Regions from separate parts of the Brevibacillus sp. HB1.1 genome, predicted to be linked through region 2. Evidence: a T-box and tRNA genes for the amino acid it is inferred to sense, from the RefSeq annotation. Region 2 holds a T-box; the other regions hold tRNA genes.

Region 1 (5,126 bases), on a different contig from region 2:
GTGGAATGCCCGACAGTCTCAATATTTTGCACAATATCTCCTAATATCCCAATCGCATCACGTGTCTGATTCGCTTTATCGTTAAAATGGTCGCTCATGAGAGTGGCCGTTTCTTTTACCTGGACAGCTTCGTTCTGGACGTTGTTGATTGTGGCCGTAATGCTTTGAACGGATTGCTTGGTTTGTTCGGCGAGCTTTCGCACTTCATCTGCCACGATAGCAAAGCCACGCCCGTGTTCGTTGGCTCGCGCTGCCTCAATCGACGCATTCAATGCAAGAAGATTGGTTTGATCGGCAATATTGCGTATGACTTGGACGACCTGGGAAACTTCTGCAATGGACGTCATTAACTGCGAAATTTTTGTTTGCATCTCTTGGAATTCATCTGCCATGGAAAGAAAGCTAGTCAATGACTCTTGGATAATATCTTTGCCCATCGTCGCTTGCTCGATTGTTGTGGAAGCACTCTCTGCAACGGAGACCGCTGATTGAGCCACTTTTTGCACAGATTCGCTTAGTTGTTCGGCAGCAGATCCCACATTGCCAGCTTCCTCAGTCGTATCCTCAAGTGTGTCCAGCACATGCTTGAATTTATCAATCTGAATCACTAACTCCAGAACTTCGCCCAGGCGATCAATAACTTTGTAATCATTATCCTCCTGATACGATTGGAGGACGATTTGCGAATCAAGCGTGATGATCTTCATGAATGCCAACAGGACGGAAGATAGTTCTTGGGGACGTTTCGAATAAGTGTTGACGATTGCGGGAATCAAAAATTCATAGACCCGCAAGTAAGAGCCCGTATACCATTCTGGCGCAAGTCCAATTTTGCTGTGGACCTCTCCGATTTTCTTACGCCCGGCTACATAGGCGTCGTCTAGCTTGGCATGTGGAAGCGATTGCAAATAGTGACGAAAGGATACAGCCAATCGATCAACCGTCGTATGCGTTTCGATGATTTGCATAAGATGGGGGTATTGGCGAAGCATGTGGTAATGACGCTCTGTAATGGCCTCTAGGTGTTGGGTTAGGAGTGGTTCAATTTGTTTCAACTGATCAAGGTCTGTCTGATTCATTTGCAAAAAATGAACTTTTCCCTGTAGCTGATCGGGCATTTGGACATCGCTTTTTTGAATTGAGGCGGTAACGGTTTGAGCGCCACGCTTACCAAACATAAAATCCCTCCATATTTTTACGAAAAACGGGCCTATTCATCAAAAGAATAGGCCGTAAGTGCTTTTTAGATTATAGCATTCACGAATGGAGTTGAATCTTTGGAACTATTGTGATTTTGTGAAAAGTATATTAAGAAATGGGCAGCGTCATCCATTATTCAAAAAAGGTCATGTGATGCTTTTCGTCCCGGTAATAGGCGAGGCGGTCCTGGAGAGCGCCTGTATGTAATTCGAATTTATGCCCATCAGGGTCGGTGAAATAAATGGAACGCTTATCCCGCTCCGAACGATCCCGTCCATGCAAAATGGTAACGCCGTGCTTTTCTAAATGAGCGTACCACTCATCAAATGACTCTTCTGAGATCGTGAAGGCCATGTGTGTATAGGAGTGAGTAATTTCATTGCGTGGGATGTCTGATTCCTCATTCAGCGCCAACCAGTGGCCATTCAGGTCAAAATAAGCCAGCTTGCGACCTCGTACAAGTGGTTTGGCATGCAGGACATCCCGGTAAAAACAAAAAGATTTCTCCAGATCTGAGACAGAGAAAAGCAAATGATTCAATCCTTGAAGTTGCGGCAATACGTCCCCCACCTTTTTAGCAATAATCTTGCAACTATTGCTATTGTATGAGGAAAACAGGCAAACCACCAGTCTATCCCGGGTCTGCCTGCCATTTGTTTAGGATTGACTTTGTTGAGCTTGCGCTTGGGTTTGCAGCGTGGATTGGACTTGGGATACCATCGTTTGCGCTTGGGCAATTTCCTGAGACGCTTGCTTCAAGGCTTCTTCGGCGAGCTGTGGATTGGCTGCAGATTGCTCGATCGCTTGCGTAATCATATTTTTTGCCAGCGTGGTGGCTACCTCTGCTTTTTTAAGCGAGTCGGTGTTAATTTGGCTAGGCATGATATACCTCCTGCGGGTTTCGATGATGGGAACACCGTATTAATTTACCCCGCACGCAACGGTTTATGTATGATAGATACGCGTCCAACCGTTTTCCTCCCGCGATGCATAGTCTGACAGGGGGAGGGACGTCAGATGAAAAAGCAATGGGTGCAAGTCATTCGATTGGCAGAGCAAGCTTTCTTTACGATTATTTTTTCAGCGCATAAGCGGGTGGGGGATCGCGGAATCATTTTGCCCAAGCGGTTTCATTCCAAGTTAAAAATTCGCCGTTTCCTGCAAAAATTCATGACCCCTTGTCTGGCAAATCGAGTGATCGGCAATCTTGATTTGCGGCGAATAAACGGACAACTCGCGATCCCTGTAGGTGATACGATCGGGGCACCACCGATTGTTAAATCAAAGGTCCTCTCTTCGGGCAGCAGGTGTGCGACGCTTGTGGTCTGGTTTGCCTTCGATTCAAGTGATCGATTTTTCCGTGTGTACCAGTTGAAAAAGCTTCCGAATGAGCGCTGGATCGTTGTAGGGCGTCATCCGCTGGACTATCCGTTTAACCTTCCGCAGGATTTCCTGAAACGACAAATACCATGTGGGAAAATCTGTACATCATGGAGAGGGAAGTTAAAAACTAGGAAAAAATGACTATCTTCCAAAAAAATCCGGTATTGATATTGGTTCAATTTGCCTGTATAGTATGTAAGTGTTGCAATACTTATCGGAAATTGTCGAATGAGAGAAGTTCCGATATGGCTGGAAATCGGGAAGTAGCTCAGCTTGGTAGAGTACTTGGCTTGGGACCAAGGGGTCGCAGGTTCGAATCCTGTCTTCCCGACCATGTTTTGTTTTGAATAGGCCGGTATGGCGGAATTGGCAGACGCGCGCGACTCAAAATCGTGAGGGAAACCGTGGGGGTTCAAGTCCCTCTACCGGCACCAGCAATCTATACATATGGTTTTCGTTATAAGGTGGGGAACAGTGAGTAGGCCTGTTTCTCACTTTTTTTTGTTCTTACAATCATTGTCCATTATACCGACAATAGATAGGGAAGATTGCATGGAAGCAGCAGGACAAACAAAGCCTGCCAAAGGAGAGGACGACAGTGATTACGGTAATGATAGTGGAAGATGAGAAACCCATCCTTGATCTCATGAAGCATGTCATCGGACAAAACGATCACTACACGATCGTTGGAGCATTCACACATCCACTAGAGGCTCTCGCTTGTCTGCCCGATCTGTGCCCTGATGTGGCGTTCTTAGATGTAGAAATGCCAAAAATGAACGGACTTGAGCTAGGCTCTAAAATAAATGAGTTGTCTGAGCACACTAAAATTATTTTTACGACTGCCTATAAAGAGTACGCGTTGGATGCGTTTAAGGTGTACGCGTTTGACTATATTTTAAAACCGGTTACGCCTGCGGCCATTGAACGAGTTACAAATCGGTTAGTCAAACAGCTACAAATGACGGCCCCGATCAAACAACCTATGAAGAACGTTTCCATCCAATGCTTTGGTGGCTTGGACGTGCGCAATGCAGGAGGTGAGGTTGTTCGATGGCCAACGAGAAAGAGTGAGGAGCTGTTTGCCTACTTTCTCTGTCATCCCAAGGAGGATATCAGCAAGTGGCATCTGACTGATCTTTTATGGCCGGAGATGGACGAGAGCAGGGCCACGCATAACCTGCACAATACCATGTATCGACTGAAGAAAATCATGAAAGAGCAAGAACTCGGCATCGATATACAAAAAACGGGTGAAGGCTATCTATTTCACCCGATGGATCAGACGTACGATTTATTGGCATTCCAGCAATTCGATCTCTCTTCGTTAAAGGACAGCAAAAGCGCAGGAGGAGTCGAAAATTTGTGTGCAATGTACAAGGGGGCCCTTTTTGATCGCAAGGATTTCTTGTGGAAAGCCCCTCTGGAAGAACGGTACCGGAAAAAGTATACGGAGCTGGTGTGCAAACTGGTAGAGCTCGACATTGCCTCAAAGGAGTTACCAAGGGCTGCGCGCAGGCTGGAAGAGTACTTGGCGGTGTACCCTTTGCACGAGGAAATGAATGTCGCCTTGATGGAGATTTACGCAAGGGGCGAACAAAAACAGAAAATCGTCCAGCACTATGCCAAATTCGCTGATGCCTATCACCAAGAGTGGGACATGGAGCCGCCGAGGGAAATAAGCGAGTGGGTATCCCGCGTGGCTGGACAGTGACAATGATGCAGGCAGATATCATTTCGACCACAGATCATGTGAGAAGTTTGGGAGAAGTTATTGCTATCATTCCTAGAAAAAGGAAGAAGGCGAGTTTCATGCAATTCACCATTATATCTGTGGGAAAAATCAAAAATGATATCTTGCCGCGAGTGGAAGCATACAGTAAACGCTTGGCTGTCTATTGCAGAATGGACATTGTTGAAATTCCAGAAGAAGCCCGAATGGAAACGATGAGTAGTGCTGAGATCGAACAAGTGAGGCAGTCGGAAGGACAAAAAATTCTCGCGCAAGTCAAACAAGAGCAGCATGTCATCGCCCTCACTGGAGAAGGAGAACTATGGACGCCAAAGCGACTATCTGTGCAAATTGAAGATTTGTCGATGGAGGGCCGAAAAGAGATTCTCTTTGTCATTGGCGGTTCACTTGGCTTATCAGAGGAAGTCTTGGTCAGAGCAAATGATCGGCTGGCACTCCCGAAGAAAGCATATCCGCATCAGTTGACGCGTTTAGTCGTGTTGGAACGCTTGTACAGAGCGCTACGAATCAGCCTGGGAGAGCCGTTGCGGTAGTCCAGTTCAACGGCAAAAGGAGTCTCGAAACCATGAGACTCCTTTTTTCTTTATACGTAAAAACATTGTGAGATTTTTGTGAGGGGGAAATGGTACTCTTAAAACGAAAAGATCGTACATCTTCGGGCTCTGTAAGGGAAGGGGATACATTTTTGGATCGAAGAAAATTTCTGATGCCTGCCGGGATTGGTTTGGTTTTTTTGCTTTCCATAGCGGTATTTATCGGGATCTATATACAAACCTTCCCTAGTCGGGAC
Region 2 (5,126 bases):
AGCCAGTCGCGCAGACGGAATGTTACTTTGCGATTTCCTTTGCCTTCCGCTTCCAGCCACTCGATCATTTTGGTGATCGCCTGTTCTTTGTTCAAGCCATCGAGCATACCGGAGTTGATGTGCTCTCCATCACCTGCATACGCTTCTTTGGAGATATCTCCGCCAGCGATTACTTGTTTGATTGGCAGATCGAATGTTTTTGCGAACTCATAGTCGCGTTCATCATGCGCTGGAACCGCCATGATGGAGCCTGTTCCATAGCTGATCAGCACGTAATCTGCAATCCAGATTGGCAGACGTTCGCCGTTAACCGGGTTGATCGCATATGCTCCGGTAAATACTCCTGTCTTTTCTTTCGCCAGATCAGTACGCTCCAGATCGCTCTTGTGCTTCGCTTGATCCAGGTACGCTTCCACTGCTTCTTTTTGAGCTGGTACGGTAATTTGCTCAACCAGCTTGTGCTCAGGAGCCAATACCGCGTAAGTTGCTCCGTAGAGAGTGTCTGGACGAGTTGTAAAGACGGTAAAGGATTCGTCATGACCTTCGATACCAAAGGTTACTTCTGCCCCTTCAGAACGACCGATCCAGTTGCGTTGCATTTCCTTGATGCTCTCTGGCCAATCCAGTTCATCCAGATCAGCCAAGAGTCTTTCCGCATACGCAGTAATTTTCAAGACCCATTGCTTCATTGGGCGGCGTTCTACTGGGTGTCCGCCACGCTCACTTTTTCCGTCAATGACTTCTTCGTTCGCCAAAACCGTTCCCAAAGCAGGGCACCAGTTTACAGCTACCTCGTCAATATAAGCCAAGCCGTGCTCATACAGCTTCGTAAAAATCCATTGTGTCCACTTGTAGTAATTCGGATCGGTCGTATTGATTTCGCGATCCCAGTCGTAGGAAAATCCGAGTGACTTAATTTGGCGACGGAAGGTGTTGATATTGTGCTCGGTAAATTCCGCCGGATCGTTTCCTGTATCGAGAGCGTATTGCTCCGCTGGCAAACCAAACGCATCCCAGCCCATTGGATGGAGAACGTTATATCCTTGCATCCGCTTCATGCGGGATAAAATATCAGTAGCCGTATAGCCTTCCGGATGTCCTACGTGCAGGCCAGCTCCAGATGGATATGGGAACATGTCGAGTGCGTAAAACTTTTTCTTGCCCTCATCCTCGGAGGTTTTGAAGGTCTTGTTCTGCTCCCAATATTGCTGCCACTTCTTTTCGACATTTTGATGACTGAATACCATGGTAAAGCACTCCCATCTTAAAATAGGTGAAAATAATAAAGAAAACCTCACATCCCAGATCGCTGTTGCGAAAGGGACGAGAGGTTATTTAACATTCCCGCGGTACCACCCAGATTGGCAAATGACAAGCATTCACCCACTTGTTTCATCCGTAACGGGGATAAGCCGCTCACCCTTACGCAGTCATTGCTTGAATGACCTTGGGGGCAAGTGCTGGGAGGTGAGTTCAGATAGATTCGGGTTGACTTGCACCATCCGTCAACTCTCTGTGAATGCTCGAATCCTATGCCTACTATTCCTCTTAAACGCGTCGAAATCTGTAGTTATAACGCCATTATAGTCAATCCGAACCAATCATGTCAAACTTTTCGGCTTGCGGGCTGAAAAAAATAGGCGCTCACTCGTTTCTTGTGGCGGCATATCCGAGTAATCAGCGGTGATGACAATGTCTGTGAAGCCGGCATCTGTCAGCCAGCGCATCAGTTGGACAGGCTGGTAAGCCCGTTGCCAATGCTCTTCTTCCATCCGCTCGTACAATCCGTTTGGCTGACGAATGAAAAACGTTAACTGATGCTCTACCTCCAGTCGCAGCGGGTCGCAAAAACATTGCCAAATGTACGAAACTTCATCTTCTACATGTGTGAATGTCTCGTCTCCGAAAATGTGCAGCATCTTGTACGGACTGTGCACATCAAACAGAAAGCTCCCACCGGGCGCGAGATGAGCGAAAACGCGCTTGAACGTTTCCTGCACATCCTCTTCCTCTGTAAGATAACTCAATGAATCACACAAGGAGATGACCGCATCCGCTTCGGGCAAGGACAGCTCGCGCATATCCTGCTCCACCCACGCTACATCCACTTGTTCCTGCCTCATTTTGTCATAGGCGATCGCAAGCATTTCTGTTGAGAGATCCACGCCCGTAACACGGTATCCACGCTTGGCGAGTGGGATCGCAATCGTGCCAGTCCCACAGCCAAGATCAATGACCCGCACAGGCTTCTCTCCCTTTGTCCAATGACGCTCGACCCAATCGAGCCACTGGTCATACGGAGTATCCGCCATCAGCCTGTCATATACTGCGGCCATATGTGCGTATGCCATCTGTCCTTACCCTTGCACGCTGAAGGAAACTTCCTCTGCGTCCTTCCACAGGCGCTCCAGATTGTAAAACTCGCGATCTTCGCGATGGAAAACGTGAATAACGATATCGCCCAGATCAACCAGTACCCAGCGACCTTCATCTGCTCCCTCGATACCGCGGACGTCAAAGCCGTTTTTGTGGGCTTGATCACGGATTTCGCGAACAATTGCCTGTACTTGACGCTCGTTGTTTCCGTGGCAAATCATGAAATAGTCTGCGATCACGGACAGCTTTCTAATATCGAGCACCTTCAAGTTCTCTGCTTTCTTGTCCTCTGCTGCCTTCACTACCAACTGTGCCAAATCTTCTACTGTTTTAACCATCAAAACCCTCCTTCTCTCCCTTTGCGGGAAACCAAATCGTTATATGCGGTCAATGTCAACGGGAAAACCGTCTTTTGCTTCTCTATCAAAAATTGAATCGTGCCTCCCAAGGCGAGTGCCAGGGCGGCATCCAAATCATGCATGGCTTTGCCGCGAATAAAATCGACACCCGGGTAAACCCGGTTTGGTTCTATATAGTCTGCCACACAGACGACTTTTTCTAACAGGGACATGCCAGCCCGACCCGTTGTATGGTAGCGAACAGCTTGTAAAATATCTGCATCCGTCACACCTAGATCAGTCTGGATCACAATAGCTGCTGCAAAGGCATGCCACAGCTCTTTTTCCCCTTCCAAAAGCTCTGTAGGCATATCGTGGCGAACGAGAATCTCGAACATTTTTTCCACAGGCCAGCACTTACAGTAATCGTGCAACAGTCCAGCAAGCTCGGCTTTGTCAGGATCAGCCCCGAATCTCTCTGCCAGCTCGCGAGCTGACGCAGCCACCCCAAGCGTGTGCATGTAGCGTTTTTCATGCATTTGTTGCCGTACGCGAACGAGAAGCTCTTCCCGATTATCCAAAAGTCTCATAGATTCGGTTCTCCTTTATATAGCGCTCCACGGCATCAGGTACAAGATAACGGATGCTTTTCCTGGCAGCTGCCTTCTCGCGAATCATCGTGGAGGAAATGTCCCAAACAGGCATCTCCACAAATGTGACATCCTCGCTCGATTCTTGATCTAGTTCGGTTCCAGGCCTCGCTAGACCTATAAAGCGTACCATATGAATCAGCTCTTGGTACTGGTACCATTTGGGCAAGATTTTTACCATATCTCCTCCCATGATAAAAGAAAAACGGCAATCTGGGAACTGCCTGATGAGCTGAATCATCGTGTCATAGGTGTACGATGGACCTTCTCTTGCGAACTCCACATCTGTTACACGAAACACCTCGTGATCAGACACGGCGAGCTGAACCATTTGCAAGCGGTGATTTGCCAGCGTCAGACTCTCTCTCTTTTTGTGCGGTGGAACGTGTGTAGGCATAAACCAGACTTCATCCAGGCCCGCTTGCTCTCTGGCTTGTTCAGCCGCCAGCAAGTGCCCGCAATGAATCGGGTCAAACGTTCCTCCCATGATCCCTACTTGCTTGATTGGCTGTCTCATTGCATGCAGATCACTTATGGCAGCTTGATCGTCTTGTTCTCCCGGGACTCTTTGTACAAGACAACCGTATGGCCGATCAACTGCACGAGCTCTGCTCCAGCACCTGCTGCCAGATCTTCTGCCACTTGATGTTTATCGTCGTTATTGTTTTGCAAAATCGCTACCTTGATCAATTCACGTACTTCCAACGCTTCTTTGATCTGAGTGATCATATTCTCGTTTACGCCGCCTTTTCCTACTTGGAAAATCGGGGTGAGATGATGTGCTTCTGCGCGCAAAAAGCGCTTTTGCTTGCCGGTCAACATCGGCAATGCCTCCTTTTTCATCCTGCAAAATCAGGTTGTTTTCTTTAATTGTTGCAAGACGACCTCACGCATAACCCCAGTTGGTGCTCGTTCGCCCGTCCACAGCTCAAAAGCCAGTGCACCTTGATTCACGAACATGCCGATTCCGGAATGAACAGTGGCACCGATGGCACGCGCTTCTTTGAGCAGACGCGTTTCGAGAGGGTTATAAATCAGATCGCTAACGGTTAAACCAGAATGAAGCCATTCTGCTGGCACAGGTGTCTCCTGTACGTTTGGCAGCATTCCGATCGATGTCGTATTGATCAACAGCGAAGAGTCTGCGATGGCAGCTGCCCCTTCGCCCTGTTCTACGATTTTCGTAGGTACAATCGTCCCGACATGCTCAGCCAATACCGCAGCTCTTTCCCGGGAACGATTGATGATGCGAATTTCCTTGACTCCTTGTTCAGCCAAGGTAAACGCCACTGCACGCGCTGCGCCTCCAGCCCCTACCATGGTTACCACTTGCTTTTCAAGAACGATTCCCGTCTCTTCCACAAGCGAACGAACATAGCCCATACCATCTGTGTTGTAGCCAATCAAGCGTCCATCACGAGAAACGACGGTATTGACGGCGCCGATTCGTTTGGCGAGCGGATCGATTTCATCCAGCATCGGCATGATAGCAACCTTGTGGGGGATCGTGACGTTAATCCCTTTCAAGCCTAACGCGCGAATACCCGCGACTGCATCTTCCAGATTTTCCGGTTCAACATCGAACGCAGCATAGGCAAACCCCAACCCGGTCTCTGAAAAAGCTGTATTGTGCATCATCGGTGATTGCGAGTGGGAAACTGGATGTCCAAACAGGCCAACCAGTTGTGTTTTGCTTGTAATCATGGAGCTTTTCCTCCCCGGACGTCTCTCTATAGCATATGGCAAGGGGCAAGGCTAACTC
Region 3 (5,126 bases), on a different contig from region 2:
TGATAGTCAGCCCGTCCCAGATACTCCATGACTCCATTTGGTCGATAGCGGACCAGATCGCCCGTCTTGTACATCACTTTTCCTGGCGAAAACGGATCGGGTAGGAAACGCTCTTGCGTCAATTCCTCGCGGTTAAGATACCCCCGTGCCACACTATCTCCCGAGATGAAAAGCTCTCCTGTCGATCCGATCGGAATTGGCTTCCCATATGAATCCAAAATGTAGAGCTGCACGTTACTGATCGGATGTCCTATCGGTACAGATCCCTCGACATCGATCTCTGGATCGTATTGATAGATCATGCACCCGACTACTGTCTCGGTAGGGCCATACTCATTGAGAATTTCGATTTGTCCGTTCCATTTCGCATGAATCGCCTCAGCCAGACTCACCTTCAAGTCCTCACCGCCCACAATCACTCTCTTTACTGTAGTAGAAGGCAAAGCGATTTCTTGCAGCAAAAACAGATGGGCAGGTGTCAGCTTTACGACATGGGAGCGTCCATCGCTAAAGATGCGCGATAACACAAACTCTGAATCAGAGTTCGGATAGATAACCATCCGATTTCCCTTTACCAACGGGCAAAAAATGGACGTAATCGTCAAATCAAATGCCAGTGAGGAATAAAAAGCAAACGCTTCTTCAGGACAGGAGAGATAACGGTCTTTTGCCCACGAAATATAGTTGACTAACCCTCGATGAGAAACCATGACCCCCTTCGGATTTCCGGTAGAGCCTGAGGTATAAATAACATAGGCCAAATCCTCTGGCTGATTAACCGATTCCAGGATTGCCCCATCATTTAGATACAGGGACGAATCACCGAGCTCCAGGATTACTTTGGACCACGAAATAACCTCTGTTCGCGAGGTGTGTCGAAGCAACAGGTCCGCTCCAGAATCAGATAGCAGATATTCGATGCGCTGAGAAGGGAGTTGAGGGTCAATCGGAAGGTAAGCCCCGCCTGCTTTTAGCACGGCCAACAGCCCGATGATCATCTCTGGCGAATGATCTGCTAGAAGCGCAACAATAACGCCAGGGCCAACTCCTCGGTTACGCAACGACTGAGCGAGTCGATTTACTTGATCATGCAGTTCCTGGAATGTCAGCATGCGCCCCTCTGACTCCAATGCAACTCCCTGTGGCGAGCGTTTAACTTGCTCTTCAAACAACTGGACAACCGTCTTCTCGCTGGAATAGGAAGCAGCTGTATCGTTCCACGTTTTGAGCTGTAGTGCCAACTCTTCGTCAGCAAGGAAGTTCAGATTGGACAGTGGTACTTCTGGATTCGCGATCATTTGATTGAGCAGCCTTACGAGATGATCCGCTATTCGATCAACATCATTTTCCGTGTACTCGGCGATCTTATAATCCATTTCCAGCGTCAATCGTTCATCTGTAGCCCATTCCCTGATAATTACTTGGAGCGAATACAACTGGTGACCGTTGTAAAACTCCTCATTCGTCACGGAATACCCACCAATGGTGAAGGGCAGCTGCGTGCTGTAATAATTTACACAAATCTGAAACAGGCTGTCATAGCCATGTTTCTTCAATTCCAATTCTTGAGCCAGCAAATCGTACGGATATTTCTGATGAAAAAAACAGGAAGTCAATTCCCTGTTGACATGTTTAACATAATCGAAGGCATCCATTTCCATCGGAACTGCCAGACGAAATGGCATAGTGCTGGTGAACATCCCGAATATTTTGCGCTCCACTTTGCCTGAGCGATTTAACAGCGGCGTACCAATCACGATCTCTTCTTGCCTCGTACAACGCTGAAGGTAAAGACTGACGAGAGCCACAAACAAGGAATTTAGCGAGCATTTCATCTGGTCTGAAAATTGGCGTATTCTTGTCGAATCTTCACGGTTGAATGCATAGACTTTACGCTTGCCCTCGGTCGTATCTGTTGCCTTTGCTAATGTCGTGATCACAGGCAAGCTCTGAAACTTGTCCCGCCAATATCGCTTGTCCTTTTCAAATCTCTCAGACTGAGAATAGGCATGCTCCCTGTCGACAAAAGCTTGATAAGCGTGTTCATCTCCTACATGAACGGAACCGCCTGCTAACAACGTGTCATAATAGTGAGCAATTTGTTCTGTCATAATGGAGATGGACCAACCATCAGCAATCAAATGGTGAAACTTTACAAAATATCCCGCTTCTTCGTCACTCAGTTGAATCAGACAAAAGTAGAATAGAGGCTCCTGTCCGATCGAAAATGGTTTTGCAAACAAAGCTTGCAGGAATTGTCTGCACCGATCAGGGGCATTCGGTTCTTGTCTGAAATCAAATACCTGCAATGGCTGCGGTTCGTACTCTCCAACAAACTGAAGGACTGTCTCTTCTTCCTGATAGTTGAGCCGCAAAGCATCGTTCTTTTGAATGAACAGGTGAATGGCCGCTTCAAGTACATCCAGTTTCACTTTTCCTTGAACCCGCACCATCCCCCCTAACGTATGGACAGGAAGCTGTGGATGTAATTTTTCCGTATACCAGATACGCTTTTGTGGATGACTTAAAGGATATCCGCCATTCCATTGCTTCTTATCCTGATGCAATGCATTTCCCCCCTTTCGGAATTGTGCAGATGTAATCACAATTCGGATATGGCAAAAAATCTAATTGATTACAAATACTTCCATCCCAACTATATCGATGACTCTTCTATAGTGTCAAATGAATTTTCCATTAAATGTTATTTCAGAAAATTAGATGAATTCCATCTCTTTTTTCCTTTTTCTAGCGCTGCATAGAATGGAAAAAATTTTGTGCACACTATTGATTTTGGCTGTCTTTTCACGTAGGATAAAATGTAATATATTGGCAAAAACACCCCCTGGAAGGATGAATGTGATTAGATGTCTGTGACACTTCGTGAAGTAACCCTGGAAAACTGGGAAGAGTGTATTGAACTGGAACCTACTCCTGAACAGAGTGAGTTTGTTGCCCCGAACCTCTACTCCATAGCCGAAGCAAAGTTTCAAACTACATTTGTCCCTTTGGCCATATACCATGAGGATACGATGGTTGGCTTTGTCATGTATGGGCTTGACCCCGACGATGGAAACTACTGGATTTACAGACTCTTAGTTGATGCCAACTATCAACGCCAAGGCTACGGACGTGCTGCGATTTCGCAAGTCATTGATATACTGAAAGCAAAAGACGATTGTCAAAAAATTGTCATTGGTTATGCTCCAGCCAATATCGCAGCCGAAAACCTTTACGCTTCACTCGGATTTCAAAAAAATGGCATGGTTCTGTTTGGCGAGACGATTGCAGAATTGAACTTTTAAGCTAGCTATTTTCGTTCCCCGAAAATGAAACAGCGGCGACCTAAGACCTAAAAATCAAGTCTTAGACTCGCCGCTGTTTGAATTGTTTTTTCGTATATGAAAAAAGCACACCTTCCATGTGTCTGTAAACACCATGGTTAGTGTGCATTCGTTTTAAATATGGTGCCGGTGAAGGGACTTGAACCCCCACGGTTTCCCTCACGATTTTGAGTCGCGCGCGTCTGCCATTCCGCCACACCGGCATGTAAAACTATGAAAAAATAACACATCATCAATAGAAAATTAATGGTGGGGAGAGACGGATTCGAACCGCCGAACCCGGAGGGAGCAGATTTACAGTCTGCCGTGTTTAGCCACTTCACTATCTCCCCACAATATGTGCTGTCTTTCTTCTGCGTTTACTTTCTTCAACCAGAAGCGACATTTATTAATTTACCATGAACTTTGTTTGACGTCAATATATTTATTTGGATTGACTCTCTTTTTTCGCCAAAATCTCCTGTGCCCACTCGTGGAAGACGCGCAGTGCCTCGTCTACTTCTTGAAATATTGCTTCTTCCTCACAGGAGTATTCCGGGAAGTCAAGTATGCGGTTTTTACGAATCTTCACTTGCTCTTCTTCGCATTTTATCTCCAAGAAGTAGGGAACGGCTTCATCTATCCCATAGTTGTTTTCTAAAAACTCGTAGGTACGTACCCACTCCAGAATTCGAACTTCCGATGCCTTTAAACGAAGCACCTGTTCCAAGGACATAATAGTTTCATTCCCGTAGTAATACATGTTATTCAGCCCTTCTGCATGAAAATGGACGGAGCCGTGACTCCGCCCTGTTATTGATGTGATAGATTAGATCGAGGAAAGTAGCTCTCTCAGTTCTTTGACAATCACTTGCTGGTAGCCAGTACCTTCTCCATATTGCTCGAGCATTTCGGCACGTGCCACTTTGATCTTGTCTTCATAATCTGGGGCGTTTCGATCCGGGTTTTGCTGTTTAAACGCCGTCATGACAGCTTGGACATGCTTCGGTCTCGGTCCCCATTTTGCCAGAACATGCCCGCCTGTGTCCGCAAAAATAACAACAGGGATCGCCCGACCGCCCATCGTGAGAAACTCATCCATGAGATCGAGGTGTTCTTCCATCACCATAATTTCCACGGGCATGTCTGTTTCTTTCAAAGCATGCAAGACGACTGGCAAGTTGCGAACGACGTCGCCACACCAGTCCGCAGCCAAAATCAAGCATCTGAGGTCATCACGATGCTGGAGCGAAGCAAAAAACGCACGGTCTTGTTCATCCGTCCATGAAAATGCATCCGACCAATTTTGGTATGTATCCTGATTCTTTGTCATGCTTTCCACAAACGCCTGTGGCTTGAGCCCCGTACGGAATTTATGTGCTACGTTTGCCCCCATCTTTTCTCCTCCTTTTGTATCGCTCGCCTATTCTTGGTTTTTATTTGCTGCTTCGTTTGCTTCCTTCTCTTGATTAGCCAGCTCCATCATTTTTTGCAACAAGATATGCTGTGGCATGTGCATGAGACGCTCCAAAGGTACCTGAAGAGCTTCCGACAGCTTGACAGCCGTCTCTGGTGATATTTGTAATGGACGCATGTCATTTTTGCCCCTTTCCCTTGCTTTTATCAGTCCCTTCAGTATAATACACAGCCGTTAAACCTGCCAGCATACAAGTCTGGTACTCTGAAGCCTTTAAATAACAAGCTAACATCATTGATTAAAATGACATTAGCTTGCTAGGCAGCAGATGAAATTAGGAGTTTACGAATCCCACTAGATGAAAAAGTCGTTTATTTGGTCTGCAT

The links. The T-box of region 2 lies ahead of leuS (leucine--tRNA ligase). A T-box ahead of a tRNA ligase gene usually reads a tRNA of that ligase, here a tRNA-Leu.
Region 1: it has a tRNA-Leu gene. The T-box ahead of leuS (leucine--tRNA ligase) is inferred to sense a tRNA for this amino acid. The anticodon was not compared.
Region 3: it has a tRNA-Leu gene. The T-box ahead of leuS (leucine--tRNA ligase) is inferred to sense a tRNA for this amino acid. The anticodon was not compared.

Annotation. Positions count from the first base shown of each region.
Region 1 is NZ_JABMIV010000010.1:227,514-232,639, forward strand. Features, by position in the region: gene HPY27_RS23520 (protoglobin domain-containing protein) at 1-1,178, opposite strand, end outside; gene fosB (metallothiol transferase FosB) at 1,333-1,758, opposite strand; gene HPY27_RS23530 (hypothetical protein) at 1,858-2,082, opposite strand; gene HPY27_RS23535 (hypothetical protein) at 2,218-2,724, shown strand; tRNA gene HPY27_RS23540 (tRNA-Pro) at 2,841-2,917, shown strand; tRNA gene HPY27_RS23545 (tRNA-Leu) at 2,935-3,017, shown strand; gene HPY27_RS23550 (response regulator) at 3,182-4,297, shown strand; gene HPY27_RS23555 (23S rRNA (pseudouridine(1915)-N(3))-methyltransferase RlmH) at 4,396-4,869, shown strand; gene HPY27_RS23560 (ATP-binding protein) at 5,022-5,126, shown strand, end outside.
Region 2 is NZ_JABMIV010000008.1:95,208-100,333, forward strand. Features, by position in the region: gene leuS (leucine--tRNA ligase) at 1-1,247, opposite strand, end outside; T-box leader at 1,317-1,562, opposite strand; gene HPY27_RS20095 (class I SAM-dependent DNA methyltransferase) at 1,602-2,351, opposite strand; gene rsfS (ribosome silencing factor) at 2,358-2,714, opposite strand; gene yqeK (bis(5'-nucleosyl)-tetraphosphatase (symmetrical) YqeK) at 2,714-3,304, opposite strand; gene HPY27_RS20110 (nicotinate-nucleotide adenylyltransferase) at 3,288-3,881, opposite strand; gene yhbY (ribosome assembly RNA-binding protein YhbY) at 3,896-4,186, opposite strand; gene HPY27_RS20120 (shikimate dehydrogenase) at 4,217-5,068, opposite strand.
Region 3 is NZ_JABMIV010000001.1:151,423-156,548, forward strand. Features, by position in the region: gene edeP (edeine non-ribosomal peptide synthetase EdeP) at 1-2,567, opposite strand, end outside; gene edeQ (edeine self-resistance N-acetyltransferase EdeQ) at 2,868-3,305, shown strand; tRNA gene HPY27_RS00660 (tRNA-Leu) at 3,466-3,547, opposite strand; tRNA gene HPY27_RS00665 (tRNA-Tyr) at 3,592-3,676, opposite strand; gene HPY27_RS00670 (hypothetical protein) at 3,769-4,086, opposite strand; gene HPY27_RS00675 (thioredoxin family protein) at 4,153-4,719, opposite strand; gene HPY27_RS00680 (YycC family protein) at 4,747-4,917, opposite strand.